DNA from 4 places in the Actinokineospora alba genome. Region 1 is predicted to be linked to each of the others. Evidence: riboswitches for the same ligand, from Rfam matches in the RefSeq annotation. Region 1 holds a riboswitch; each other region holds the start of a gene.
The links. Region 1 has a riboswitch for cobalamin ahead of C8E96_RS20035 (ABC transporter substrate-binding protein). Riboswitches for the same ligand answer to the same signal wherever they lie in the genome.
Positions count from the first base shown of each region.

Region 1 (7,284 bases):
GCGTCCTTGCGTGGCTGCTTGAGGAAACCGGTCGGATCAGCCACGGGACGCCTCCATCACGGCTTCGTCGACATCGCGGCCCTCGACCCGGGCGATCCGCATCGCCTCCAGCACGCGCTGGTAGTCGCGGGGCATGACCTTGGCGAACGCGGCGGCGCGGCGGGTCCAGTCGCCCAGCAGCGAGGCGGCGACCGCGGAGCCGGTGGCCTTGTGGTGTTTGGCGACGATCTCGCGCAGCCAGCGCAGGTCGTCGAAGCCGGGTCGCTGGATCTCGACCATCGCCGGGTTGACCTTCGCCGGGTCCAGGGCGAGCACGTAGCCGATGCCGCCGGACATTCCCGCGGCGAGGTTGCGCCCGGTCTTGCCGAGCACCACCGCACGTCCGCCGGTCATGTATTCGAAGGCGTGGTCGCCCACACCTTCGGCGACGATCACGGCGCCGGAGTTGCGCACCCCGAACCGCTCGCCCACGCATCCGCGCAGGAAGACCTCACCGCTCGTGGCGCCGTAGGCGATGACGTTGCCCGCGATCACCTGGCGCTCGGCGGCGAACGGCGCCTCCGGGTGCGGGCGGACGATGATCCGGCCACCGGACAGCCCCTTGCCGACGTAGTCGTTGGCGTCACCGACCAGGTCCAGGGTGATTCCCTTGGGCAGGAAGGCGCCCAGCGACTGGCCTGCCGACCCGGTCAGTGTCACGTGGACGGTGTCCTCGGGCAGGGTGTCGCCGTAGCGGCGGGTGACCTCCGCGCCGAGCAGGGTTCCGACCGTGCGGTTCACGTTGCGCACCGGCAGTTCCAGGCGCACCGGGAGGGCGTCCTCCAGGGCGGGTTCGGCCAGCCGCATCATCGTCCGGTCCAGCGCCTCGGCCAGGCCGTGGTCCTGGGCCCGCACCCGCCTGCGGGCGCCGCTGACCGGCGCCACCTCGAAGACCGGGGCGAGGTTCATGCCCTCGGTCTTCCAGTGCGACACGGCCTTGTCGACGTCGAGCAGTTCGGCGTGGCCGACTGCGTCGTCGATCGTGCGGAAGCCCAACGCGGCAAGGTGTTCGCGGACTTCCTGGGCGACGAACCGGAAGTAGTTGACGACGTGCTCGGCCTGGCCTGTGTAGCGCTTGCGCAGCACGGGGTTCTGCGTGGCGACGCCGACCGGGCAGGTGTCGAGGTGGCAGACCCGCATCATCACGCAGCCCGCCACGACCAGCGGCGCGGTGGCGAAGCCGAACTCCTCGGCGCCCAGCAGCGCGGCCACGATCACGTCCCGGCCGTTCTTGAGCGCGCCGTCGACCTGCACGGTGATCCGGTCGCGCAGGCCGTTGAGCATCAGCGTCTGCTGGGTCTCGGCGAGGCCGATCTCCCACGGTGTGCCCGCGTGCTTGAGCGAGTTGAGCGGCGAGGCGCCGGTGCCGCCGTCGTGTCCCGAGATCAGCACGACGTCGGCGTGCGCCTTCGAGACCCCGGCCGCGACCGTGCCGACGCCTGCTTCGCTGACCAGCTTCACGTGGACGCGGGCGTTCTCGTTGGCGTTCTTCAGGTCGTGGATCAGCTGGGCGAGGTCTTCGATGGAGTAGATGTCGTGGTGCGGCGGCGGCGAGATCAGGCCGACGCCCGCGGTGGAGTGCCGGGTGCGCGCGATCCACGGGTAGACCTTGTTGGGCGGGAGCTGGCCGCCCTCGCCGGGTTTCGCGCCTTGGGCCATCTTGATCTGGATGTCGTCGGCGTGCACGAGGTACTCGCTGGTGACGCCGAACCGTCCACTCGCGACCTGCTTGATCGCCGAGCGCCTGCGCGGGTCGTGCAGGCGGTCCGGGTCTTCGCCGCCCTCGCCGGTGTTGGACCGGCCGCCGATGCTGTTCATCGCGATGGCCAGCGTCTCGTGCGCCTCGGCGGAGATCGACCCGTAGGACATGGCGCCGGTGTTGAAGCGGCGCAGGATCGACTCGACCGGCTCGACCTCGTCGATCGGGATCGGCGTGCGGCCCTCGGTCTTCATCGCGAACATCCCGCGCAGCGCGCCGCCCTCGCGGTTGAGGCGGTCGACCTCGGCGGAGTACTCGCGGTAGACGTCCTCGCGGCCGGTCTTCGTCGCGTGCTGCAACAGGAAGACCGTCTCCGGGGTGAACAGGTGCAGCTCGCCCTCGCGGCGGTAGGCGTACTCCCCGCCCACCTCCAGCCGCCGGTACACCCGGTCGGTCGGGTTCTCCGGGTGCGCCCGGCGGTGCCTGCTCTGGGACTCGCGGGCGATCACGTCGAGGCCGACGCCGCCGAGCTTGGACAGGGTGCCGGTGAAATACTCGTCGAGCACGTCCTGGGCCAGGCCGAACGACTCGAAGACCTGCGCGGCGGTGTAGGCGCCGACGGTCGAGATGCCCATCTTGGACATGATCTTGAGGACGCCCTTGACGAGGGCCTGCACGTACCGGCGGATCGCGGTGCGCGGCTCGACGCCGGTGATGGCGCCGTGGGTGATCAGGTCCTCGATCGTCTCGAACGCCAGGTACGGGTTGACCGCCGCCGCGCCATAGCCGAGCAGCAGCGCGATGTGGTGCACCTCGCGGGCGTCGCCGCTCTCCACGACCAGCGCGACGCGCAGCCGCTCCTTGGTGCGCACGAGGTGGTGGTGGACCGCGGAGACCAGCAGCAGCGACGGGATCGGCGCCATCCGGTGGTCGGAGTCGCGGTCGGACAGGACCAGGATGCGCGCGCCCGCCTCGATCGCGGCCGACGCCTCGCGGCGGACGCGTTCGATGGCCGAGGCGAGCGCCGCGCCGCCGCCGTCCACCTCGTACAGTCCACTCAGGACAGTGCTGGCGTAGCCAGGGAGGTCGCCGTCGTCGTTGACGTGGATGAGCTTCGCCAGCTCGTCGTTGTCGATGACCGGGTACGGCAGCTGGATGTGCCTGCAGGAGGCCGGTCCGGGCTCCAGCAGGTTCTGCTCCGGGCCCATGATGCGGCGCACCGAGGTGACGATCTCCTCGCGGATCGCGTCCAGCGGCGGGTTGGTCACCTGGGCGAAGTTCTGCTTGAAGTAGTCGTAAAGCAGCCGCGACCGCTGCGACAGCGCGGCGGGTGGGGTGTCGGTGCCCATGGAGCCGATCGGCTCGGCGCCGGTGATCGCCATGGGCGTGAGGAGGATCTTCACTTCCTCCTCGGTGTAGCCGAAGGTGACCTGACGGCGCTGCACCGACTCGTGCGTCTGCACGACGTGCTCGCGGTCGGCCAGGTCGGCGATCTTGAGCAGGCCCGCGTGCAGCCACTCCTCGTACGGGAGCTGGTCGGCCAGCTCGGACTTGACCTGGTCGTCGTCGACGATCAGACCCGCCTCGGTGTCGACCAGGAACATCCGGCCCGGCTTGAGCCGTCCCTTGGCGACGACCTCGCTGGGCGGGACGTCGAGCACGCCGGTCTCGCTGGCCAGCACGATCCGGTCGTCCTTGGTGCGCCACCAGCGCGCGGGCCGCAGGCCGTTGCGGTCGAGCACCGCGCCCACGAGCGTGCCGTCGGTGAACGTGACGCAGGCCGGGCCGTCCCACGGCTCCATCAGGCTGTTGTGGAACCGGTAGAACGCACGGCGCTTCGGATCCATGGTGGCGTGGTTCTCCCACGCCTCCGGGATCATCATCAGCACCGCGTGCGGCAGCGAGCGCCCGCCCAGGTGCAGCAGCTCCAGCACCTCGTCGAAGGACGCCGAGTCCGAGCCGTTGGGGTCGACGATCGGGTAGAGCCTGGTCAGGTCGCCGGGGATGCGGTCCGACGCCAGCAGCGCCTCACGGGCACGCATGCGGTTGCGGTTGCCGCGGACGGTGTTGATCTCACCGTTGTGCGCGACGTAGCGGAACGGGTGCGCCAGCGGCCACGACGGGAAGGTGTTGGTCGAGAACCGGCTGTGGACCAGGGCGATGGCGCTGGTGAGCCGCTCGTCGCGCAGGTCGGCGAAGAACGCGGGGACCTGCGCGGTCGTCAGCATTCCCTTATAGACCAGGGTGCGTGAGGACAGCGACGGGAAGTAGATCTCGCTGCCCGCGTGCTCGACCCGCTTGCGCAGGCAGTACACGTGGCGATCCAGCTCGATGCCGGCGAGATCGGACTCGGCGGCCTCGAGGAACGGCATGGCGAAGTGGGGCATCACCGACAGCGCGGTCGGCCCCAGGCCCGCACCCACCGGGTCGACCGGGACGTCGCGCCAGCCCAGCACGCGCAGCCCCTCTTCCTCGGCGATGCGCTCGACCAGCTCGACGGCCTTCGCGCGGTCGTCGGCGTCGGCGGGCAGGAAGGCCAGGCCCGTGGCGTAGCGGTTCCTGCCGAGTTCGTCGGGCTCGGGCAGCTCGAACCCCGCTTCGGCGCGCAGCAACTCATCCGGCAGTTGCACGAGGATGCCCGCGCCGTCACCGCTCGTCGGCTCCGCGCCCGCGGCGCCCCGGTGTTCGAGGTTGGCCAGGGCGGTGAGGGCGTCGGTGACGATGGCGTGGGACCGGCGGCCGTGGATGTCGGCCACCATCGCCACGCCACAGGCGTCGCGCTCCGCTGCCGGGTCATAGAGGCCCATAGGCGACGGGAGTGCGGAAAAGATCATGCTGCGCCGGCCTTCCACTGTCTTCATTCGCGCTCAGGAGCTTCGTTGATGGTGACTGAACGAAGCCACTCTGGCGCGGGACGGCAGCGGCCCGCGGGTCACCCGAGTTTAACAGTCCTGAAACGAGTCAGCCTGGGCACACGGGGTAGGTCGGCCCAACGGCTGCTAGCGTCAGCGGGCCGGGCGGTTACGCCGTTCGGCGGCGTGCGCGGAAAGCGAAGTCCGGTGCGAATCCGGCGCTGTCCCGCAACTGTGATGGCCCCTCCGGGAGCCGAGCCAGGTCGCCTGCCGACGCACGCCGACGCCTTCCGCCCCCGGCGCAGGGGTGCGGCGTCGCGACCGCGTCGAGCGGCGGCGGCCCGTGCCCGGCCCGGCCCACGACTCGAGGTTCAGATGACCCCGCAGACCCCCAGACGCGCGCGACGTCTGGCACTCGCCCTGGTCGGCGCGCTCGCCATCGCAGGCTGCGCCACCCGCGCCCCGGAGCCCGCGCCCGCCCCGGCCGCCGACACCTTCCCGGTGACGGTGACCGCGCCCGACGGCAAGCCGCTGACGCTGGAGCGCAAGCCCGAGCGGATCGTGTCGCTCTCGGCGAGTGCCACCGAGACGCTGTTCGCCATCGGCGCGGGCAAGCAGGTCGTCGCGGTCGACGAGCAGTCGAACTACCCGCCCGAGGCGCCCAAGACCACGCTGTCGGGCCTGACGCCGAACGTCGAGGCCATCGCGGGCCACACGCCGAACCTGGTGATCGCCTCCGGCGACGCGGGCGACATGGTCGCGGGCCTGGGCAAGCTGGGCATCCCCGTGCTGATCCTGCCCGCGGCGAAGAACCTCGACGACGTCTACGCGCAGTTCGAACTGGTCGGAAAGGCCACCGGCAACGCGGCGCAGGGCGCGGACCTGGCGCGGCGGACCAAGGAGGACATCGCGAAGATCGTCCACGACACGCCCAAGACCGATACGCCGCGCAGCTACTACCACGAACTCGACACCGACCTGTACTCCGTGACGTCCAAGACGTTCATCGGCAAGGTCTACGGCCTCTTCGGGATGACCAACATCGCCGACGCGGCCGACACCGACGCGAGCGGGTACCCGAAGCTGTCGGCGGAGTACGTGATCAAGGCCAACCCCACGCTGATCTTCCTCGGCGACACGAAGTGCTGCGGCCAGACCGCGGAGACGGTGGCGCTGCGGCCCGGCTGGAACACGATCGACGCGGTGACGAAGAACCGCGTGGTCGCGCTCGACGACGACCTGGCGTCGCGCTGGGGCCCGCGGATCGTCGACCTGGTCCGCGCCGTGGCCGACGCGCTCAAGTGACCCGCGCGCGGCTCACCCCGGCGGTCCTGGCCACGGCGCTGCTGGTGCTGGTGGCCTCGATCGTCGTGTCCACCCTGCTCGGCGCGGCCGGGCTGGGGTGGACGCGGGTGATCCGCGAGATCGTCGCCCAGCTCACCGGGGGTGTCTCGCCGCTCAGCGAGCGGGAGGCGGCGATCGTGTGGCAGGTCCGGTTCCCGCGCGTGCTGCTGGCCGGGCTGGTGGGGGCGGCGCTGGCCGTGTCCGGCGCCGCCTACCAGGGGGTCTTCCGCAATCCGCTGGCCGATCCGTATCTGCTGGGCGCGGCCGCGGGGGCGGGGATGGCGGCCACGCTGGTCGTCGTCACGGCACCGTCGGCGGCGGGCTGGATCATCGGACCGCTGCCGCTCGCGGCGTTCGCGGGGGCGCTCGGCGGGGTCGGGCTGACCTGGGTGCTGGGCCGCTCCGCGGGCGGCGGCACGGCGATCCTGTTGCTGTCCGGGATCGCGGTGGCGGCGTTCCTGACCTCGATCCAGACGTTCGCGCAGCAGCTCAACACGGACACGATCAAGCAGGTCTACACGTGGATGCTGGGCGGGCTGAACACCAGCGGATGGCACGAGGTGCTGCTGACGCTGCCCTACATCACGGTGTCGGCCATCGTGCTGTGCCTGTGCGGGCGGCTGCTCGACGTCCTCGCGGTCGGGGACGAGGAAGCGGCCTCCCTGGGCATCCGGCCCGGCCGGGTGCGGGTGATCGTGCTGCTCGCGGCGTCGCTGGCCACCGCGGCGGCGGTCGCGGTGAGCGGGCTGATCGGGTTCGTGGGGATCGTGGTCCCGCATGTCGTGCGGCTGCTGGCCGGGTCCAGCTACCGGGTGGTGGTGCCGCTGTCACTGGTCGGCGGGGCGGTGTTCCTGATCGTCGCCGACCAGGTGGCGCGGACCATCGTCGCGCCTGCCGAGCTGCCGATCGGGGTGATCACCGCGTTCACCGGTGCGCCGTTCTTCCTGCTGGTGCTGCGGATGAACCGGGAGCGCGTGCGATGACGCTGGAGCTTCGCGACGTCACCGCCGGGTACGGCGGGCGGCCTGCGGTGTCGGGGGTGTCGGTCGAGGTGCCCGCGGGCAGCTGGCTGGCCGTGATCGGACCGAACGGGGCGGGCAAGTCGACGCTGCTCAAGTCCATCGCGGGGCTGGTGCCCAGCCAGGGCGCGATCACCCTGAACGGGCTCACCACGTCGTCGATGGCCGCGCGCGACCGGGCTCGCGCCATCGGGTACGCGCCGCAGACGCCGTTGATCCCGGAGGGCCTGTCGGTCACCGACTACGTCCTGCTGGGGCGGACACCGCATCTGGCGACCCTGGCCCGTGAGGGGCCGCGCGACCTGGCCGTGGTCACCCAGGTGCTGGCCCG
Region 1 covers NZ_SNXU01000001.1:4,329,575-4,336,858, reverse strand. The annotation lists gene C8E96_RS20045 (glutamate synthase subunit beta) at 1-44, opposite strand, end outside; gene gltB (glutamate synthase large subunit) at 37-4,572, opposite strand; cobalamin riboswitch at 4,756-4,879, shown strand; gene C8E96_RS20035 (ABC transporter substrate-binding protein) at 4,966-5,895, shown strand; gene C8E96_RS20030 (FecCD family ABC transporter permease) at 5,892-6,917, shown strand; gene C8E96_RS20025 (ABC transporter ATP-binding protein) at 6,914-7,284, shown strand, end outside.

Region 2 (7,284 bases), 170 kb from region 1:
CGTCGACAAGGACTGGGACTGCCTCGAACTGGGGGCGGGCGCGGGATCCATCGCCGACTGGCTGGCGGAGCGCTGCCCCGAGGGCCGGGTCGTCGCGGTCGACATCGACACCCGCTACCTCGCCCCGGACCGCTACGAGGTGGTCAAGGCGGACATCACCGACGCGGACTTCTCCCCCGGCCGCTTCGACCTGGTGCACGCCCGATTCACCCTGTGCCACCTGCCCGAACGCGACGACGTCGTCCGGCGGGCGGCATCGTGGCTCAAGCCCGGCGGCTGGCTGGTCGTCACCGACCCCTACCAACTGCCCGGGGAAACGTCCCCGTTCCCGGTGATGACCCGGATCATGGACGCCTACCGCGAGGTCATGGCGGGTCATGGAGCCGACCTCACCTGGGCGCGCGGACTGCCGTCGCTGCTGGCGGGTGCGGGCCTGGAGTCGATCGACTTCACCGGCAGGCTCGCCTGCATGGGCAACCTGGAGCGCGACCGCTGGCGCCCGCTGATCGACCAGGCCGCCCCCGGCCTGCTGGCGAGCGGCAAGGTCACCCAGGCCGACCTGGACGAGTTCCACACGCTGCTCACGGACCCGACGTTCATCGACATCCCCCAGTTCACCCTCGCCGCCTGGGGCCGCGCCATTACTACCAACGCGTAACATTGGCCTGGTGACCCCAGGCGAAGCCCCGACCAAGCGCAAGCGCCGCGTCTACGCGGCTCGCGTCCCCGTCGAACAACGCCGCTCCGAACTCCTCGACGCCGCCCTGCATCTGGTGGTGACGGCAGGACACACGGCCGTCACGATGGACGCGGTGGCGGAGCAGGCCGGGGTCACCAAACCAGTCGTCTACGGCGTCTTCGGCAACCGCGCGGAACTACTGGACACCCTCCTGCGCCGCGAACAGGAACAGGGCTTGGCCCAACTGGCGGCGATCCACCCCGACCCGGCGAAAACGGACCCGGGCGACCAACTCGCCCACATCCTGGCGGAATTCCTGAAAGCGGTCCGCGAGGCCCCGGACCGATGGACCTGCATCGTGATGCCCATGGCAGATATGCCGGCCCAATTCCACGCCGTTCGCGAAGAGGCCAGGGGAAGAGTCCTCAAGCGCACCGAGAAACTGGCAAGCGAACTACTTCCGAAACATAAGGCCGACCTCGACCCAGAGATCGTCGCCCACACCGTCGTAACCCTATTCGAGATGGCCGCCCGACTAGTCCTGACAGATCCCGAACGCTACCGCCCGGAGCGCTTCACCACCGCAATCCGAACGGCACTCAACTAAACCTGCACCACTTGAGCAGGTCAGCCCTGCCCCAGAACCCAATGAACGCAAGGGGCCGAACCCAACGGCCTATTTGGGTGGTTCGCCTTGATTTGGGGTGAAATGGGCCTAAACTTCCGGCGCGGGTGGGTTTCACCTCCCCACCCTCTTTGCCCGCGCAGGCCCATTTCTGGGGGTCCCCAAATCAAGGCGAACCACCCAAATAGGCACCAGCACGCCAAAGACGCCCGAAACGCATCAAGCCACCGAACGAGTCCGAAACACAGCACGCCGAGAAGCCCGCAAACTCCCCCGACAAGCCCGAACAACCTGCCGATTCGCGAAAGAATCCGGCACCCCACAAGTCCCACACAACAGCGCCACAGTCCCAGCGAGCTCATCCACCGCGACCGAAACCGCCCGCCCGCAACACCAGCGGTGACCAGTCACCGCGATGACATGCTGCGGCGACGCCACACACTCGTGAACCCACCGCCGGTGCAGCCCACAAGTGATCCGGTCGTGCGGCGACAACGTGCCGCGCCCCTCAGCGCGGTCCTCCACGTCGAGCGTCGCGGCCAACCCAGCGGAGATAGTGGTGTTCATAGGTCCCAGCATCGACTGTCCCACCCGGACAGTGAATTGGTGAAGTTACGTATTTCGGTACCTAACTCGCACGTACGTATCCCCGGGCAGCCGCGACACTCCGACACAACATGTAGGTGCACGAGCCCGGTGATCACCCATGTATTGTGTGCCGAGAGCTGGTTCGGCCGTCCAACCAGGGCGGCCGTCGCAAGAGGGAACCCGGTGTGAGTCCGGGACTGCCCCGCAGCGGTGAACGGGAACGACCGCCGTCAACAAGCACTGGACGAAGTCCGGGAAGCGACGGCCAGTAGACCTGCCGACAGGCGCGACGGCGCCGGTCGGCCTGCCCGTGAGTCCGAAGACCTGCCCGCTCACCCGTCCGCGTCGCGGGCGGGAGTTCCTGGTCCCGAGGGAGGGCCGTGGGCTGCGCGGCGCCGGTGGGCGCCGTCGGTTCCGCGTGCGCTCCGGGGGCAGGACGTCAGCCCGAGCTCGCGAGGAGAGAGCCCGTGACAGCCACCACCCAGACCGCCGCCCAAACGATGCGCGTCCGCAAGCGCAGCGGCGACACCGAGCCGGTCGACCCAGCCAAGATCATCCGTGCCGTCGCCCGCTGCGCCGACGGCCTGGCCGAGGTCGACCCGCGCCGGGTGGCCACGAAGACGATCAGCGGGCTCTACGACGGCGCGAGCACCGAGGAACTCGACCGGCTGTCCATCCAGACCGCCGCCGAGCTGGTGTCCGAGGAGCCGCAGTACTCCAAGCTCGCCGCCCGCCTGCTCGCCGGCTACCTCGACAAGGAGACCCGCGGGCAGGGCGTGCACTCGTTCAGCCAGAGCGTCGCGCTCGGCCACGCCCACGGCCTCATCGGCGACGGCACGGCGGCGTTCGTGGCCACGCACGCCCGCAAGCTCGACGACGCCGTCGACCACGACGCCGACCTGCGGTTCGAGTACTTCGGCCTGCGCACGGTCTACGACCGCTACCTGCTGCGCCACCCCGACAACCGGGCCGTCGTCGAGCGGCCGCAGCACTGGCTGCTCCGAGTCGCGTGTGGACTGTCGCACACGCCGAGTGAGGCCATCGCGTTCTACCGGCTGATGTCGTCGCTGGCCTACCTGCCCAGTTCACCGACCCTGTTCAACTCCGGCACCCGGCACACCCAGATGTCGTCGTGCTACCTGCTCGACTCGCCGCGCGACGAGCTGGAGTCCATCTACGAGCGGTATTCCCAGATCGCGCGGCTCTCGAAGTTCGCGGGCGGCATCGGTGTGCAGTGGTCGCGGGTGCGTTCGCGCGGCGCGCTGATCCGGGGCACCAACGGGCACTCCAACGGGATCGTGCCGTGGCTGCGGACACTGGACGCGTCGGTGGCGGCGGTCAACCAGGGCGGCAGGCGCAAGGGCGCGGCCTGCGTGTACCTGGAGACCTGGCACCCCGACATCGAGGAATTCCTCGAACTGCGCGACAACACGGGTGAGGACGCGCGGCGGACGCACAACCTGAACATCGCCAACTGGATCCCCGATGAGTTCATGCGCCGGGTCGAGGCCGACGCCGACTGGTCGCTGTTCGACCCCGCCGAGATCCCCGAGCTGCCTGACCTGTGGGGCGAGGCGTTCGACCGCGCCTACCGCGCCGCCGAGGAGGCCGGACGGGCTGTGCGCACAGTCAAGGCGCGGGACCTCTACGGCCGCATGATGCGCACGCTCGCCCAGACCGGCAACGGGTGGATGACGTTCAAGGACACCGCGAACCGCACCTGCAACCAGACCGCCGAGCCCGGCAACGTCGTGCACCTGTCCAATCTCTGCACCGAGATCCTGGAGGTGACCAGCGACGACGAGACCGCGGTGTGCAACCTCGGCTCGGTCAACCTCGGCGCGCACCTCGACCACGCCGGGGGCATGGACTGGGAGCGGCTGCGCGAGACCGTCCGCACGGCCGTCACGTTCCTCGACCGGGTGATCGACATCAACTACTACCCCACCGAGCAGGCCGGCCGGAGCAACCCGCGCTGGCGCCCGGTCGGGCTCGGGGTGATGGGCCTGCAGGACGTGTTCTTCGCGCTGCGCCTGCCGTTCGACAGCGCGGAGGCGAAGGAGCTGTCGACCCGGATCGCCGAGGAGATCTACCTGACCGCGCTGGAGACCTCGGCGGCGCAGGCGGCGAGCGCGGGCGCGCACCCGGCCTACCAGCAGACCCGCGCGGCCCGCGGGGACCTGCAGCCGGACCTGTGGGGAGTGACGCCGACGCAGACCGAGCGGTGGGCGGCGGTGCGGGAGCGGATCGCCGAGCACGGCCTGCGCAACTCGCTGCTGATCGCGGTGGCGCCGACGGCGACGATCGCGTCCATCGCGGGCTGCTTCGAGTGCGTCGAGCCGCAGGTGTCGAACCTGTTCAAGCGCGAGACGCTCTCGGGTGAGTTCCTCCAGGTGAACTCGTACCTGGTGGCGGAGTTGAAGAAGCACGGCCTGTGGACACCGTCGGTGCGCTCGACCCTCAAGCGCGACGAGGGTTCCGTGCAGGGCATCGAGTCCCTGCCCGAGGAGAGCCGGGCGCTGTTCCGCACCGCGTGGGAACTCCCGCAGCGCGCTTTGATCGACCTCGCCGCCGCGCGCGGCCCGTACATCGACCAGAGCCAGTCGCTGAACCTGTTCGTCGCCTCGCCGACGATCGGGAAGCTGTCGTCGATGTACCGCTACGCCTGGCAGACCGGCCTCAAGACCACGTACTACCTGCGCTCCCGCCCGGCGACGCGCATCCAGCAGGCGACGGTTTCACCTGACGCAATCGCTTGCTCCTTGGAGAACCCCGAGACCTGCGAGGCGTGCGAGTGACCACTTTGGACAACACCCGGCGGGCCAAGTCCCTGCTCGACCCTGGCATGGACCTGACCCTGCGGCCGATGCGGTACCCCCGGTTCTACGAGAGCTTCCGCGACGCCATCAAGAACACGTGGAGCGTCGAGGAGGTCGACCTGCACTCCGACCTCGCCGACCTGAAGAAGCTGACCGGCGCCGAACGGCACCTGATCAACCGGCTGGTCGCCTTCTTCGCCACCGGCGACACCATCGTCGCCAACAACCTGGTGCTGAACCTCTACCAGCACATCAACGCCCCCGAGGCCAGGCTCTACCTGTCGCGGCAGCTGTTCGAGGAGGCCGTGCACGTCCAGTTCTACCTGACCCTGCTCGACACCTACCTGCCCGACGAGCAGGAGCGGGCCGCCGCGTTCGCCGCGGTGGAGAACATCCCGTCGATCCGGGACAAGGCGGAGTTCTGCTACCGCTGGATCGACTCGATCAACGGCCTGCACCGTCTGGAGTCCAAAGAGGACCGACGCGGGTTCCTGCTGAACCTGATCTGCTTCGCCGCGTGCATCGAGGGCCTGTTCTTCTACGGCGCCTTCGCCTACGTGTACTTCCTGCGGTCCAGGGGCCTGCTCAACGGCTTGGCGTCAGGCACGAACTGGGTCTTCCGGGACGAGTCCATGCACATGGCGTTCGCCTTCGACGTGGTGGAAACCGTCCGCCGCGAGGAACCGGACCTGTTCGACGACGCGCTGCACGACCAGGTCCGCCAGATGCTGCGCGAAGCGGTCGACGCCGAGACCCGGTTCGCCGAGGACCTCCTCGGCCAGGGCGTCGCGGGCCTGCCGCTGAGCGACATGCGCGCCTACCTGGAACACGTCGCCGACCGCAGGCTCGCGGCGTTGGGGCTGGCACCGGAGTACGGGTCGGGCAACCCGTTCACGTTCATGGAGCTGCAGGACGTGCAGGAGCTGTCGAACTTCTTCGAGCGGAAGGTGTCGGCGTACCAGGTCGCCGTCACCGGCTCGGTGAGCTTCGACGAGGACTTCTGACCGATTGGGAAATTCACAACCCCGCCGCCGCGCGAGATGTGGGCCACACGCCGAACCCCGTGCGGCCGACACTGCTAGCTTCGAGATCATGGGGAAGCAGCCGACTCCCGCGCGGCGGCGCGGTGCGTGGTCGGGCCTCGCCCTGCTCATCTCCTCGCTGTTGGTGCTCGCGGCGGCATTGTGTCCGCCGCACCAGGACAGTGTGGGCGCGGCTCCGGCAGCCGTCGAGCACCACCTCGACGGCTGCGGCGTGGGCGCGCACCAGGCGCACGTGCCGGACTCCACCTCCACCTCCACCTCCACCGCGACGGCGGAGTCCGACCACTGCGAGCGGCCGGTCACGGCACTGCCCGCCGACCCGGCGCCACCCGTCGAGACCCCCCGCGCGTCGTTACCCCGCCCCTCGGGACGCGCGTTACTGGTCGAGATCTCGGTCGCCAGGTCCTGACGTCGCCAGCCGCGCGGCAGCGCGGCTCCGGCCCTGACGTCTTGTCCCTTGTGGACACTCTCGAATCGAGCTCCGATGACCGACATCCTGCGTACCCGCGCGAACACCGCCCATCTCGTCAACCCCGCCGCCGCCACCTGCCTCACCGCGGCCAACGCGGTCGGCAACACGCCCGTGCTCTGGATCGACCGCCCGCTCTGCCCCGCGGGACGGGGTTTCTGGGCGAAGCTCGAAGGCTGCAACCCCGGTGGGATCAAAGATCGCCCCGCCCTGCACATGGTCACTCAGGCGCGGGCGCGCGGCGATCTCGCGCCCGGCGCGAGGATCGTCGAGTCCACCAGCGGCACCCTCGGACTCGGCTTGGCGCTGGCCGGGATCGTGCACGGGCACCCGGTCACCCTCGTGTCCGATCCGGGGATGGAGCCGATGATGCACCGGCTGCTCAGCGCGTATGGCGCGCGGGTGGAGACGGTGACCGAGCCGCATCCGAAGGGCGGGTGGCAGCAGGCGCGCAGGCAGCGGGTGCGCGCGATCCTCGACGCGGCCCCCGGCAGCTATTGCCCGGACCAATACAACAACCCCGACAACGTCGCCGCCTACGCGCCGCTCGCCTTGGAGCTGCTCGCCCAACTCGGCCGCATCGACGTGCTGGTGTGCTCGGTGGGGACGGGCGGGCACTCGGCAGGGATCGCGAAGGTGCTGCGCGAGTACTTCCCGCACCTGCGGCTGATCGGCGTCGACACGGTCGGGTCGACGATCTTCGGCCAGCCCGCGGGCACCCGGCTCATGCGTGGGCTGGGGTCGAGCATCCACCCACGCAACGTCGACTACGCGGCGTTCGACGAGGTGCACTGGGTCGCCCCCGCGGAGGCGGTCAAGTCGTGCCGCGCCCTGGCGTCGACGCACCACGCGGGCGGGGGTTGGAGCGTCGGCGCGGTCGCGCTGGTGGCGGGCTGGGCGGCCCGCACGCAGGACCCGCACACGCGGATCGTCGCGGTGTTCCCCGACGGCCCGCACCGCTACTTCGACACCGTCTACAACGACGATTACTGCGCCGCACACGGCCTACTCGGCTCCCCCACACCCGACGAACCGGACGTGATCGCCAGTCCGTCCGACCG
Region 2 covers NZ_SNXU01000001.1:4,500,879-4,508,162, reverse strand. The annotation lists gene C8E96_RS20815 (class I SAM-dependent methyltransferase) at 1-658, shown strand, start outside; gene C8E96_RS20810 (TetR/AcrR family transcriptional regulator) at 669-1,286, shown strand; cobalamin riboswitch at 2,014-2,238, shown strand; gene C8E96_RS20805 (ribonucleoside-diphosphate reductase subunit alpha) at 2,360-4,690, shown strand; gene C8E96_RS20800 (ribonucleotide-diphosphate reductase subunit beta) at 4,687-5,715, shown strand; gene C8E96_RS20795 (hypothetical protein) at 5,804-6,163, shown strand; gene C8E96_RS20790 (PLP-dependent cysteine synthase family protein) at 6,239-7,284, shown strand, end outside.
Region 2: linked by a shared signal. The riboswitch ahead of C8E96_RS20805 (ribonucleoside-diphosphate reductase subunit alpha) and the one ahead of C8E96_RS20035 (ABC transporter substrate-binding protein) in region 1 are both predicted to bind cobalamin.

Region 3 (7,284 bases), 570 kb from region 1:
GAAAGCCGCACGACGGGCACCGTCACCGTCTCGCCGTGTGGCTCGGCGATCTCCAGTTCGCCGGACGCGCCGACCCCGTCGGGCAGGTCGCCGTGGAAGGCCACGGACCCGGTCCGCGCGGGCTCGCCCGGCTCGAACACCGCCGCGCACCGGGCGAGGCGGGTTGCGGCGTCGGCCGCGATCATCCCCATAAGTCGTGATTGTCCCTTCGTCGGTGGTTGGTCGCGCACTACGCCGGGCGTTCGCCCACCCATTGCACGAGCTGCACGGTGAGCCCGTTGGGGTCGGTGACCTGGCACAGCCGCTCGCCCCACTCCTCGTCCTGGATCGGGACGGTGATCGACACGCCCTCGGCTTCGAGCCGGGCGACCTCGGCCTCGATGTCCTCGACCTCCAGCGCCAGGACCACGCCCGCGGCGTGCGGGCCCTCGCCGAAGGTGCCGGTCTTGATCAGGCACAGCTCGTAGGCCGGGTCGTCGTGCAGGAGCTTCGCGAGGAAGTCCTCGGCCACGATTGTCCGGAACCCAAAGTGCCGGACGTAGAACTCCGCCCCCGCGACCACGTCGTCGACGGTGACGGCCACGGTGAAACGGTTGATTCGCATGCGCTCTCCTAGACTGGCGGTACAGCGTACGATCTGCTTTCGTACACCGTATCGTACAGCATACGGAAGGCGTTACACGCGTGGCGGACAAAGTTGAGCGCAGAGAACCCGCGAGGACGATGGCGCTGCTCTGGCGCGCGCCCGGGGACACCGGCCGGGGGCGCAGACCCGACCTGACGGTGGACGCGGTGGTGGCCGCGGGCATCGAGTTGGCCGACCGCGACGGGCTGGCCGACCTGTCGATGCGCCGGGTCGCGGAGAAGCTCGGCGTCGGGACCATGTCCCTTTACACCTATGTCCCCGGCAAGGCCGACCTCGTCGCCGCGATGCGGGACCAGGTGTCGGGTGAGCTGCCGGTGCCCGATCCCGCAGCGGGGTGGCGCCCGGCGTTGGAGGGGTACGCGCGGGAACTGTGGGCGGCCTACCACCGTCATCCGTGGCTGCTGATGGCGCCGCTCGCGCACGAGTTGCCGGGGCCCAACGAGACGGCTCGGATGGACGCGCTGCTCGCGGTGGCCGAGTCGGCGGGGCTCGGGCCGAACGACATGCTCGGGGTGTACCTGCTGCTGGACAGCTATGTGCGCGGACTGGCGTTCATCTCCGTCGACGCGCAGAAGGCGTCGGCCCGCAGCGGGCTGACCGAGGTGGAGTGGTGGGCCGAGCGCGAGCCGGTGCTCAACGCCTACGTCACCGCGGCGAAGTTCCCGGCGATGACCAAGGTCGCCGCGGCGGGCGCGTTCGACACCGACGGGTTCGAGTTCGGGCTGGCCCGCACGCTCGACGGGATCGAGTTACTGATCCAGTCCACGACCTGAGCGGTCCAGCCACGCCACGGCGGCGTCGACCGTCGCGACCTTCTCGACGTCGGGGGTAGGTGGTCGGCGCACGATCACGACGGGGAGGCCGAGGTCGCGGGCGGCGTCGAGCTTGGCGACGGTGAGGGAGCCGCCGCTGTCCTTGGTGACGAGGACGTCGATCCGGTGTTCGGTCATCAGGGCCCGTTCGCCATCGACCGTGTAGGGGCCGCGGTCGAGCAGCAGGCGCATCTGCGCCGGTGTGGGCGGTTCCGGCGCGTCCACGCAGCGGACCAGGAACCAGCCCGGGCAGTCGGCGAACTCGGCGAGGCCCTGGCGGCCGGTGGTGAGGAACACCCGCTCCCCCACGGTCGGGAGCAGGCGCGCGGCGGCGGGGAGGTCGTCGACCCAGTGCCAGTCGTCGCCGGGGCGGGCGGACCAGCCGGGACGGCGCAGCATGAGCAGCGGAACACCGGAGCGAGTCGCGGCTTGCGCGGCGGAGGCACTGATGCGCTGGGCGAAGGGGTGCGTGGCGTCGACCACGGCGTCGATTCGCTCGGCCGCCAGCCAGTCCGCGAGACCCTCCGGCCCACCGAAACCGCCCACCCGCACGTCGCCGACCGGCAGCTTCGGGTCGCGGACCCGACCCGCCAGCGACGACACGACCTCGGTGTCCGGGCGCTCCACCAGTGCGGCGGCCAGAGCCCGGGCCTCCCCCGTGCCGCCCAGGATCAACACCTTCACCACGCCACCCCCGGTGACATCGGGCCGAGCCGACCAGGCACCCTGGTGGCATGACCGAGGAACGGCGCACGCCGGAAGGGCTGCGCTACGGCTGGACGACGGGCGCGTGCGCCACGGCGGCGACGACTGCCGCCTATACCGCGCTGCTGACCGGCGAGTTCCCCGACCCGGTCACCATCACCCTCCCCAAAGGACAGACGCCTGCCTTCGCCCTCGCCGTGGAGGACCTCGATCCGGGCAGCGCCATGGCTGGGGTGGTCAAGGACGCGGGCGATGACCCGGACGTCACCCACGGCGCGCTGATCCGCTCGACCGTGCGGCACGGGCCGCCGGGGAGTGGCGTGACGTTCGTCGCGGGGCCGGGCGTTGGGACGGTCACGAAAGCCGGGCTGCCGCTGGCCGTCGGCGAACCGGCTATCAACCCGGTGCCCCGCACGCTCATGCGCGACCACGTCGCTGTGGTGGCGGCACTGCACGGCGGGACCGGTGACGTGGTGGTCGAGATCTCGGTCGACCGCGGCGAGGAACTGGCCCGCAAGACGTGGAACCCGCGGCTGGGAATCCTTGGCGGGCTTTCCATTCTGGGTACCACGGGCGTCGTCGTCCCGTACTCCTGCTCGGCGTGGATCGACAGCATCCGCCGCGGCATCGACGTCGCCCGCGCGGCCGGGTACCAACATGTGGCCGGGTGCACCGGTTCGACGTCGGAGCGCACGGTCATGGATCTCTACGGCCTGCCCGAGGACGCCTTGCTCGACATGGGCGACTTCGCCGGCGCGGTGCTCAAGTACCTGCGCCGCCATCCGGTGCCCAAGCTGACCATCGCGGGCGGTTTCGCGAAGCTGTCGAAGCTCGCGGACGGCCACCTCGACCTGCACTCCGCCCGCTCCCAGGTCAACCTCGCCGCCCTGGCACGCACGGCGGTGGAGGCGGGCGGGGACAGCGAACTGGCCGAACGCATCCTCGGCGCCAACACGGCCTTGGAAGCCCTTACTTTGTCGCAGGCCAAGGGAATCCCGCTGGGTGACGCCGTCGCCGAGGGCGCCAAACGCACCGCCCTGGAAGTCCTGCGGGGTGCCGAGGTGGCGGTGGACGTGGTGGCGATCGACCGGGCGGGCACGATCGTCGGCCGCACTCACTGACACCCGCGCGCAGCCACCGTGGGCCGCGCTCACGAACGCTCGCGGGCGGCCGAGTACAGGTGGCTGTCGCAGAAACCTTCCGGCGCCAGGACCCGGCCGACGATGATCACCGCAGTCCGCTTGATCCCCGCTTCCCGGACGCGATCGGCGATGTCCGACAGCGTTCCGCGCAGGATCACCTCGTCCTCACGCGACGCGTAGGCCACCACCGCGACCGGACACAGTGGACCGTAGTTCGGCAGCAGCTCCGCCACGACCTCGTCGATCCGTTGCACGGCAAGGTGCAGCACCATCGTCGCCCGGCTGCGGCCGAGGGTGTCGAGGTCCTCGCCGTCGGGCATCGGGGTGGCGCGGGCCGAGGTGCGGGTCAACACGACGGTCTGGCCGACGCCCGGGACGGTCAGTTCGGTGCGCAGGGAAGCGGCCGCCGCGGCGAAGGCGGGCACGCCGGGGGTGATGTCATACGGGATTCCGGCCGCGTCGAGCCTGCGGACCTGTTCGGCCATCGCGCTGAACACCGACGGGTCGCCGGAGTGCAGCCGGGCGACGTCGTGGCCCTGCGCGTGTGCGGCGGTGAGCTCGCCGATGATCTCGTCGAGGGTCAGGTTCGCCGTGTCGACCTTGCGCGCTCCCGGCGGGCACAGGGCCAGCAACTCCTCAGGCACCAGCGCGCCCGCGTACAGGCAGACCGGCGACTCGGCGATGATCCGCTGCCCGCGCACGGTGATCAGGTCCGCCGCACCCGGGCCGGCCCCGATGAAGTGCACGGTCATGTGTCCTCCTTCTGCACGGTCCACTGCGTGACCGGCAACATCGGCCGCCAGGCGGTGAACCCGCCCAGCGGCGCGGCCCGGCTGACCGCCAGCCGGATCAGCTCACCGCCGAGATCGGCCCGCCACCGGGTGACGAGCGCCTCGGACTCCAACGTCACGGCGTTGACCACCAGCCGCCCGCCCGGCCGCAGCGCCGCCCAGCCCGCCGCGATCACGCCTTCGACCGTCACCCCGCCGCCGACGAACACCGCGTCCGGCTCAGGCAGGTCGGCCAGCGCGTCCGGCGCGAAGCCGGACACGACCCGCAGCGCGGGGACACCGAGCCTGGCCGCGTTGCGGGTGATCCGCGCTGCCCGGTCCGTTTCCGGCTCGACCGCGATGGCCCGGCAAGACGGGTGGCTGCGCATCCACTCGATGCCGATGCTGCCGGACCCGCCGCCGATGTCCCACAGCAGCTGCCCGGGCTCCGGGCCCAGCGCCGCGATGGTGACCGCGCGGATCTCCCGTTTGGTGATCTGGCCGTCGTGCTCGTAGACGTCGTCCGGCAGGCCCGGGCTGCGCGGCAGCCGCCGGGCGTCGGCACTGGCCACGCACTCGACGGCGACGAGGTTCAGCGCGCCCACCTCGGCCGACCAGCCGTCGGCGATGCCGGTGTCGACCCGCTCCCCCGGCCCGCCCACGTCGGTCAGCACGGTCATGACGCTGTCGCCGAACCCGCGCGCGGTCAGCAGGGAGGCGACGGCGGCCGGGGTCGAGGCGTTCTCGCTGAGCACCAGCACCCGGACGCCAGGGTGGATCACCGCATGCAGCCGGGCGACCGGGCGGGCCACCGCGCTGACGATCTCCACGTCCTCCAGCGCCCAACCCAGCCGCGCGCACGCCAGCGACGCCGACGACGGGTGCGGCAGGACGCGGACCTCGGTGAACCGGCTCAAGGTGGTCCCGATGCCGTAGAACACCGGGTCGCCGCTGGCCAGCACGCACATCTCACGGCCGCGGTGGGTGTCGAGGAAGTCGGGGATCGCGGGCAGCAGCGGCGACGGCCACTCGACCCGCTCCGCCTTGACCTCGTCGGGCAGCAGTCCCAGCTGGCGCGCGCCGCCGACGACCACGTCGGCCCTGGCCAACGCGTCGCGGGCCGGGTCGGTCAATCCCGCCCAGCCGTCCGCACCGATGCCCACCACTGTCACCACAACCGAAGACGTTAACCGACGGGTAGTCGAGATCCACGCCACGTGGCTTGGCCGGCGCATCCCCATCTGCGACGATGTGACCGACCAAGCAGGGTGAGCGAGGAAACCGGTGCGAATCCGGTGCGGTCCCGCCACTGTCACCGGGGAGCGCCACTCCCCCGCGCGCCACCGGGGCACCCGCCCTGGGAAGGCCGGAGCGGCGCGGCGATCCGGGAGCCAGGACACTCCACCCCTGCCAAGACCGACCCGGGCGCGGACCCGGAGTGAGGATCATGGCGTGCTGCCAGCCATCTCTGTCTTTCCCGTGAGCCGATGAGCGGCTACCCGTTCTCCGCCGTCGTCGGCCACGACGATCTCCGCCTCTCCCTGCTGCTCAACTCGGTGCACCCCGGGATCGGCGGCGTGCTGGTCCGGGGCGAGAAGGGCACCGCGAAGTCGACGATCGTGCGCGCGCTGGCGGCTCTGCTGCCGGAGGCGTCGGTCGTCGCGGGCTGCCGGTTCAGCTGCGACCCCGAGCGGCCCGACCCGCACTGCCCCGACGGTCCCCACACCGACTTCGACGATGACACTCGGCCCGCCCGACTCGTCGAGCTGCCGGTCGGCGCCACCGAGGACCGGCTGATCGGCTCCCTTGACCTGGAGCGCGCGCTGACCGAGGGCGTCCGCGCCTACCAGCCCGGTCTGCTCGCCGCCGCCCACCGCGGGGTCCTCTACGTCGACGAGGTCAACCTGCTGCACGACCACCTGGTCGACCTGCTGCTCGACGCCGCCGCCATGGGCCGCGCCCACGTCGAACGCGAGGGCGTGTCGGTCTCACACGCGGCGTCGTTCCTGCTGGTCGGGACCATGAACCCGGAGGAAGGCGAGCTGCGCCCGCAGCTGCTCGACCGGTTCGGGCTCACCGTCGAGGTGCGTGCCTCCCGGGACGTGCCGACGCGCACCGAGGTCATCCGCCGCAGGCTCGCGTTCGAGGCCGACCCGGCCGGGTTCGCCGAGCGCTGGTCCGACGCGGACGCCGAGCTGGCGACCAGGATCGTCGCGGCCCGCAAGGCGCTGCCCGAGGTGTCGCTGCCTGACTCGGAGCTGCGCCGCATCGCCGCTGTCTGCGCCGCGTTCGACGTCGACGGCATGCGCGCCGACCTGGTGCTGGCTCGCACCGCCGTCGCGCACGCCGCCTGGCGGGGCGCGGAGCGGGTCGAGGAGTCCGATGTGGAGGTCGCCGCTCGGCTGGCGCTGCCGCACCGACGCAGGCGCGACCCGTTCGACGAGCCCGGCATCGAGCAGGACCAGCTGGATCAAGCGATGAAGGACGCGGCCGAGGAAGCGGACCGCGAGCCCGACCCGGATCCCGGACCCGATGGTCCTGGGGGTGGTGCTCCCGAGCCCGGTGACGGACCGACCGGGCCCGCGCAAGGGCCGCAGAACGCCGAAGCGCCACCAACGCCGTCCGGCGGGCAGGCCCCGGCCACCCCGGACCCGGCGTTCCGGGCCCGGCAGCTGGAGATCGCCGGTGTCGGCGAAGGCGCGCCGGGCCGCCGATCCCGCTCCCGAGCGGGCTCCGGGCGAGCGCTTCGGGCTTCGACCTCACAAGGCTCCGGCATCCACCTTGTCGGCACCCTGACCGCCGCCGCGCCGTACCAGCGCGACCGTGGGCGCACGGGCGCCGGGCTGATCGTGCGGGCCGGAGACGTGCGCAAAGCCGTCCGCGAGGGGCGGGAGAGCAACCTCGTCCTGTTCCTGGTCGACGCGTCCGGTTCCATGGCCGCCCGCAAGCGGATGTCCGCGGTGACCGGTGCCGTGGTGTCGCTGCTGCGCGACGCGTACCAGCGGCGCGACAAGGTCGGGCTGGTCACCTTCCGCGGGTCGTCCGCGGAGCTGGCGCTGCCCCCGACGTCGTCTGTGGAGGCGGCCGTGGCCCGGCTGCGCGACCTGCGCACCGGCGGCCGCACCCCACTCGCCGACGGACTGCTCCGCGCCCGCAAAACCCTTGCCGTGGAACGCCTTCGTGACCCGCGCAGGCGTGCGCTCCTGGTC
Region 3 covers NZ_SNXU01000001.1:4,895,161-4,902,444, reverse strand. The annotation lists gene C8E96_RS22610 (DEAD/DEAH box helicase) at 1-191, opposite strand, end outside; gene C8E96_RS22605 (VOC family protein) at 230-604, opposite strand; gene C8E96_RS22600 (TetR/AcrR family transcriptional regulator) at 685-1,419, shown strand; gene C8E96_RS22595 (cobalt-precorrin-6A reductase) at 1,396-2,145, opposite strand; gene C8E96_RS22590 (cobalt-precorrin-5B (C(1))-methyltransferase) at 2,193-3,284, shown strand; gene cobM (precorrin-4 C(11)-methyltransferase) at 3,314-4,057, opposite strand; gene cbiE (precorrin-6y C5,15-methyltransferase (decarboxylating) subunit CbiE) at 4,054-5,250, opposite strand; cobalamin riboswitch at 5,351-5,476, shown strand; gene C8E96_RS22575 (putative cobaltochelatase) at 5,563-7,284, shown strand, end outside.
Region 3: linked by a shared signal. The riboswitch ahead of C8E96_RS22575 (putative cobaltochelatase) and the one ahead of C8E96_RS20035 (ABC transporter substrate-binding protein) in region 1 are both predicted to bind cobalamin.

Region 4 (7,284 bases), 580 kb from region 1:
CAGACCGTGATGCGGCTGGAACCGTTGTCTGATGCGGAATGGCGGCGCTTTCTTGATCAGATCGCGGTGAAGGCTGGGCATATCGCTGCTCTGCTTGATCGGGACATGCCTGCCGAACTGGTGGACGCTGCCGGCGATGCGGGGGTGCGGTTGCTGCCGGATATCGGTGACCTTGATCCGGAGTGTTCGTGTCCCGGCTGGGAGATGCCGTGCCGTCATGCGGCAGCCTTGGCGTATCAGGTGTCTTGGCTGTTGGACGCAGATCCGTTTGTGCTGCTCCTGTTGCGCGGCAAGGATGAAGCGGAACTCCTGGGCGACCTGCATGGTCGCTCCGCCCCTCCCGCAACGGAACTGGCGGTGGACGTCTTCGCCCGCAGGCAGCAGGCGTTGCCGGAACCGCCACCGATTCCCGACGGCAAGCCGACCGTGTTGTCGGTTCCGCCTGCCGAGGGCGTTGATCCGGAAGCCCTGGAACTACTCGCCACGGACGCGGCCACCCGCGCCCGCGAGATGCTGACCGGCGACGTCCCCGACCTCGCGCGCAGACCGGACGCGATCCGCTACGCGGCAACCTATCCGGCCGCGGAAGCTCGGCTGCGGTCTGTTGAGGGGCTTGATAGGGCGGTCGCTGCTTGGCGCAATGGTGGGGAGCAGGGGTTGCGGGTGTTGGAGACTTCCTGGCAGCCGCCTGCGGCTTCCCGTGCTCGGGCGGATGATGCTTTGGCCGCTGTCGCGGAAGGTTCCGTTATTGCGTCCCGCAACCACTGGACTGTGGGGGAGGTGCAGCTTCGGCTGGGGCGGGATGAGCGGTGGTATCCGTATCGGGATCAGGGTGGCGAGTGGTGGCCTGTGGCTCCGCCGCAGGCTGATGTCGCTGCTGCCTTGATCGCCGTGCTGGCCTGATTTGGTGGGGTGCCTGTTTGGGTGGAGTGGTTTCTTTGGGGCCCCTACGAAGAAAGGCCCCTGTCGTGGAAGAGCGGGTGGGGAGCCTTCGGCCCCACGACCACGGCAAGTTTAGGGGCCTTTCTTCTCCCCCAAAGAAACCACTCCACCCAAACAGGCCGTTGCGTTGGCCCCTTGCGTTTCGGCTAGCCGGGGTAGGTGCGCGGGGTGAAGACGGCCTGGGTCCCGTTGCCTCGGGTGACCACTCGTGTTTGTGATGAGCCGATCAGGAGGAGGCAGCGCATGTCCACCGTGGTGGGGTCCAGGTCTTCCAGTCGGACAATGCGGATTGTTTCCTCTGGGCCGCCCACGTCCCTGCCGATCACTACTGGGGTGTCGGGCTTGCGGTGCTTGAGTAGTAGATCCCTTGCTTCGCCGAGTTGCCAGGTGCGGGATTTTGATGCCGGGTTGTAAATGGCGATCACCAGGTCTGCCGCCGCCACCGCGTCGAGGCGTTTGGTGATGACTTCCCAGGGCTTGAGGCGGTCAGAAAGGGAGATGGTGCAGAAGTCGTGTCCCAATGGTGCGCCTACCCGGCTGGCGACCGCCTGTGCGGCGGTGAGGCCGGGGAGGATGCGCACCGGCACATCGGTCCACTGTGGATCGCTTGCCACCTCCAGGACCGCCGCTGCCATGGCGAACACGCCTGGGTCGCCCGAGGAGACGACCGCCACGCGCCTGCCGCGCTTGGCCAGGTCCAGGGCGAACGCGGCGCGCTCCGCCTCGACCTGGTTGTCGGAGGCGTGCCTGCGTTGGCGGGGGTTGGGTGGGACACGGTCGAGGTAGGTGACGTAGCCGACCAGGTCGTCAGCCGTTGCCAAGGCGTCTTGGGCCTCGGGGGTGAGCCACGGGCGTCCGGCGGGGCCGGTGCCCACGACGACGACCTCGCCGACCGACTCCGACGTCACAGGTGCGGCTGCCTGGCCGGCAACCCCGTCGTTGATCGGGCTGGGGAGCAGCGCCAGCGAGAAGTACGGCACCGTTGTCGGGTCCACTTCGGACAGGGGCATGCTGCGGCCCTGGTCCCAGGTCGCCCGCTCCACATACAGTGCGCGGTCGAGTTTGCCTGCCGCCTCGAAAGCGGCGCGGACCTTGCCGAAGGTGCGGCCCAGCTTCATCACCGCTGCCGAGTCCGTGGCCGCGAGGTGTCGGGCTAGATCCTCCTCGGGCAGGGTTCCGGGCAGTACGGTCAGGACTTCTTCGCCCTCGACCAGCGGCCGACCCAGCACCGCCGCCGCCGCGCTTACCGACGTGACGCCGGGGACTACCTCGGTCTTGTAGCGGTCGCACAGGCGCTTGTGCATGTGCATGTACGAGCCGTAGAACAGCGGGTCGCCCTCCGCCAGCACCACGACATTCCGGCCCGCGTCCAGGTGGACCGCCAGTCGGGCGGCGCTCTGTTCGTAGAACTCGGCCATGGCGCCGGCGTAGCCACCCGGATGGTCCGTGGTCTCGACGGTGAGCGGATAGACGAGCTGTTCCTCGATCTGCCCTTCCCGCAGGTACTGCGCGGCCACGCCACGCGCGATGGACTTGCCGTGGCGGGCGCTGTGGTAGGCGATCACGTCGGCTTCGCCGATCAGGCGCGCGGCCTTGACCGTCATCAATTCCGGGTCGCCGGGGCCGAGGCCGACGCCGTATAGGGTGCCCGTCATTCTTGCTCACTCGCGATCGCGTTGATCGCGGCCACGGCCATGGCGCTGCCGCCCCGCCGCCCGCGAACCACCAGGTACGGCACGCTTCCGTGCGCCGCCAAAGCTTCCTTCGATTCCGCCGCCCCGATGAAGCCCACCGGCAGGCCGAGCACGGCTGCCGGCTTGCCCGCGCCCTCGTCGATCATCTCCAGCAGGCGGAACAGCGCGGTCGGGGCGTTGCCGATCGCCACCACCGAGCCCTCGAGCTTGTCGCGCCACAGTTCCATCGCCGCCGCGCTGCGCGTGTTGTCCAAAGTGGACGCCAGGTCGGGGACGGTCGGGTCCGACAGGGTGCAGATGATCTCGTTGTCCGCGGGCAACCGCTTGCGCGTGACACCGGAGGCGACCATGTGCGCGTCGCACAGGACCGGGGCGCCGTCGAGCAGGGCTTTACGGGCCGCGCGGACGACGTCGGGGGAGTAGGCGATGTCGCTCACCAAGTCGACCATGCCGCAGGCGTGGATCATGCGGACCGCGACGCGGGCCACGTCCTCGGGCAGCCCGGCGAGATCCGCCTCGGCCCGGATCGTGGCGAACGAGCGGCGGTAGATCTCCGCGCCGTCCCGGATGTAGTCGATCAAGGTTCCTGCCTTCCAGACACCTGGTAGCCGCTCTCGGTGGCCACCACGTCGATCACCTCGCCCGCGGGTCGTCCGCAGCGCCGTGCGCAGCCGGACCAGTGCGCGGGTCGGTCAAGGGGCCGTGCGTCCGCGCGGACGTCGGCCAGGGATTTGGCGCAGCCGGGTTGCCCGGTGCACGCGGTGACCCCGACCCACGGCGAAGCCGGGTCGGTGATCAAGCCGGGCACGACGGGTTCCGGTCCCGCGACCACCAGACCGCGCCACGGAGTCACCACGACGTCACGGCCCAGCGCCAGAGCCTGCTCGGAGGTCAGCCTGCCCAACGGGACCGCGACCCCGAAGCCGGCGGTTCCGTCGACGAACTCCACCGGACCCACCGGGCCGACGGCGCCGGGCACGCCAGGCTCGACCCGTTCGGCGGTCGTCGGGAACCGGGCGGCGATCATGCTCGCGTCCAGTTCGGCGATCCGCCACTGCTCATCGCGCAGTTCCAGGAACGCGGCGGCGCAAGCCAGCATCGTCGACACCACGTCCGTCCGCGGCACCCGGACACCGTGGTCCGCGCCGCCGAGCAGGATCGCGACCGACGCGCCCACCGGCAGGGCGGCGACGTCCGCGCCCAGCCACGCCACGTCGCCGCGGCCGTCGTCGAAGACGAACAGGAACCGGCCGGGCAGCGCCGCCAACTCCGGCGTCGCACACAGCTCGGCGTCCAGTTCGGCGGCCAAGCCGGGATCGCCCAGCGGCGAAGACATGATGTTGCGCACTTTCTCGTGCGTCAGCGACGGCAGCAGGCCCGCTTCGGCCAGTCGCGCACCTAGCTCGACCTCGGCGCCCTCGGCCAGCCCACGCACCTGAAGGTTCGCCCGGGAGGTCAGCTCCAACACCCCGTCGCCCAGGTCAGCGGACGCTTCCGCGACGGCCCTGAGCTGCGCGAACGTCAGCCTGCCGCCCGGAATCCGCACCCGCGCCAGGCCGCCGTCGGCGGCCCGGTGGACGTCGAGCGCACCCGGGCAGGCGTCGGCACCCGAGCGGCGGTGGGAGATAGGCACCGCCCGAATATAGGGTGAGCCCGACACTGCGATGGCAAGTGGAGGAAGCCGGTGTGAATCCGGCGCGGTCCCGCCACTGTCACCGGGGAATCGCTTCCCCGGAAAGCCAGGAACTCCCGTCATCGCGACCACGACCCGGGGCGCGGACCCCAGGAAGGGCCTCATGATCCTGCTCTTGTCGACCTCCGACACCGACCTGCTCTCGGCGCGTGCCAGCGGCGCCGACTACCGGCTCGGCAACCCCGCCCGCCTCGGCGTGGACGACCTGCCCGCCCTGCTCGACGGCGTCGACGTGGTCATCGTCCGCCTCCTCGGCGGCCGCCGGGCCTGGGAGGAAGGCCTCGACGCCCTGCTCGCCGGAACCCGCCCGGTCGTCGTCCTCGGCGGCGAGGCGGCACCGGACGCGGAGCTGATGGAGTGCTCGACCGCGCCCGTCGGCGTGGTCGCGGAGGCGCACAGCTACCTCGCGCACGGCGGCGGCGACAACCTTCGCGAACTCTTCCATTTCCTGTCCGATACCCTGCTGCTCACCGGCAACGGCTTCGCCAAGCCGGTCGAGCTGGCCACCTGGGGTCCGCTGGAACGTGAGCCGCGCCGAACCGAGGGGCCGAAGATCGGCATCCTCTACTACCGCGCCCACCACATCGCCGGGAACACCGCGTTCGTCGAGGCCCTCTCGTGCGCCGTCGAGGACGCGGGCGGCCAGGCCGTCCCGGTGTACTGCGCCTCGCTGCGCACCGCCTCCGAAGAGCTTCTCGAAGTGCTGGGGACGGTCGACGCCCTCGTGGTCACCGTGCTCGCCGCGGGCGGCACCCGCCCCGCCGACGCCGGTGCGGGCGGCGACGACGGCGCCTGGGACGTCGGCGCGCTGGCCGCGCTCGACATCCCGATCCTGCAGGGCCTGTGCCTGACGTCGAGCCGGTCCACCTGGGAGGAGAGCGACGACGGCCTGTCCCCGCTCGACACCGCGACCCAGGTCGCGGTGCCCGAGTTCGACGGCCGGATCATCACCGTCCCGTTCTCCTTCAAGGAGCAGGACAAGGACGGCCTGTCGGTCTACGTCGCTGACCCCGAGCGCGCCGCCCGCGTGGCGGGTATCGCGGTCAAGCACGCGACCCTGCGCCACGTCCCGGCGGCCGAGCGCAAGATCGCGCTGATGCTGTCGGCGTACCCGACCAAGCACGCCCGCATCGGCAACGCCGTCGGCCTCGACACCCCGGCCAGCGCGATCGCCCTGCTCAACGCCATGAAGGACGCCGGCTACGACGTCGGCGACCTGCCCGGTGTCTCGGCGGGCGACGGCGACGCGCTGATCCACGCGCTCATCGAGGCGGGCGGCCAGGACCCGAACTGGCTCACCGAGAAGCAGCTCTCCGGCAACCCGGTCCGCATCTCCGCCGCCGAGTACGGCACCTGGTACGAGACGCTGCCCGAGGACCTGCGCGCGTCGATGGAGGAGCACTGGGGCCCGGCACCGGGCACGCTGTTCGTCGACCACTCGAACGACCCCGAGGGGGAGATCGTCCTCGCGGCGCTGCAGGCGAACAACGTCGTGCTGATCGTGCAGCCGCCGCGCGGCTTCGGCGAGAACCCGGTCGCGATCTACCACGACCCGGACCTGCCGCCGAGCCACCACTACCTGGCCGCGTACCGCTGGGTCGCGGGCAGCTTCGGCGCCCACGCGATGATCCACCTCGGCAAGCACGGCAACCTGGAATGGCTGCCCGGCAAGAACCTCGGCATGTCCGCGTCCTGCGGGACTGACGCCGCGTTGGGCGACATGCCGCTGATCTACCCGTTCCTGGTCAACGACCCGGGCGAGGGCACCCAGGCCAAGCGCCGCGCCCACGCCACCCTGGTCGACCACCTGGTCCCGCCGATGGCCCGCGCCGAGAGCTATGGCGACACCGCCCGCCTGGAGCAGCTGCTCGACGAGCACTCCAACATCGCCGCGATGGACCCGGCGAAGCTGCCCGCGATCCGCGCCCAGATCTGGACGCTGATCCAGGCCGCCAAACTCGACCACGACCTCGGCCTGGAAGACCGCCCGCACGACGCCGAGTTCGACGACTTCCTGCTGCACGTCGACGGCTGGCTGTGCGAGATCAAGGACGTCCAGATCCGCGACGGCCTGCACACCCTCGGCCTCGCCCCGACCGGTGCGGCCCGAGTCAACCTGGTCAACTCGATGCTGCGTGCCCGCCAGATGTGGGGCGGCAAGGCGTCGGCGCTCCCCGGCCTGCGTGAGGCGCTCGGGCTCTCGGAGGACGGTTCGGAGACCCGCACCAAGACCGACGAGATCGACGCCCGGGCACTCGCCCTCGTCGAGGCGATGGAGACCCACGACTGGTCGATCGACGCGGCCGCCCAGGTCACCCGCGAGGTGCTCGGGACTGAGAACGAAGCTGTCACCGAGGTCCTGACCTTCGCCGCGCTGGAAGTCGTTCCCCGCTTGGCGAAGACCACCGACGAGATCGACCACGTCCTGCACGCCCTCGACGGCGGCTACGTCCCGGCGGGCCCGAGCGGCTCACCGCTGCGCGGTTTGATCAACGTGCTGCCGACTGGCCGCAACTTCTACTCCGTCGACCCGAAGGCGATCCCGAGCAGGCTCGCCTGGGAGACCGGCTCGGCCATGGCGGAGTCCCTTGTGGACCGCTACAAGACCGACACCGGCGAATTCCCGCGCTCGGTCGGCCTGTCGGTGTGGGGCACGTCGGCCATGCGCACGGCGGGTGACGACATCGCCGAAGTGTTGGCGCTGATGGGTGTCCGCCCGGTCTGGGACGAGGCGTCGCGGCGGGTCAGCGGCCTGGAAGTCATCTCCCTGGAGGAGCTGGGCCGCCCGCGCATCGACGTCACGGTCCGAATCTCCGGCTTCTTCCGCGACGCTTTCCCCCACGTCGTCTACCTCCTCGACGACGCCGTGCGGCTGGTGGCGGCCCTGGAAGAGTCCGAAGAGGACAACTACGTCCGCGCGCACGTGCTGGCGGACAACGCAAAAGACGAACGTCG
Region 4 covers NZ_SNXU01000001.1:4,905,253-4,912,536, forward strand. The annotation lists gene C8E96_RS22615 (SWIM zinc finger family protein) at 1-903, shown strand, start outside; gene cobJ (precorrin-3B C(17)-methyltransferase) at 1,089-2,597, opposite strand; gene C8E96_RS22625 (precorrin-8X methylmutase) at 2,594-3,217, opposite strand; gene C8E96_RS22630 (hypothetical protein) at 3,214-4,269, opposite strand; cobalamin riboswitch at 4,285-4,404, shown strand; gene cobN (cobaltochelatase subunit CobN) at 4,433-7,284, shown strand, end outside.
Region 4: linked by a shared signal. The riboswitch ahead of cobN (cobaltochelatase subunit CobN) and the one ahead of C8E96_RS20035 (ABC transporter substrate-binding protein) in region 1 are both predicted to bind cobalamin.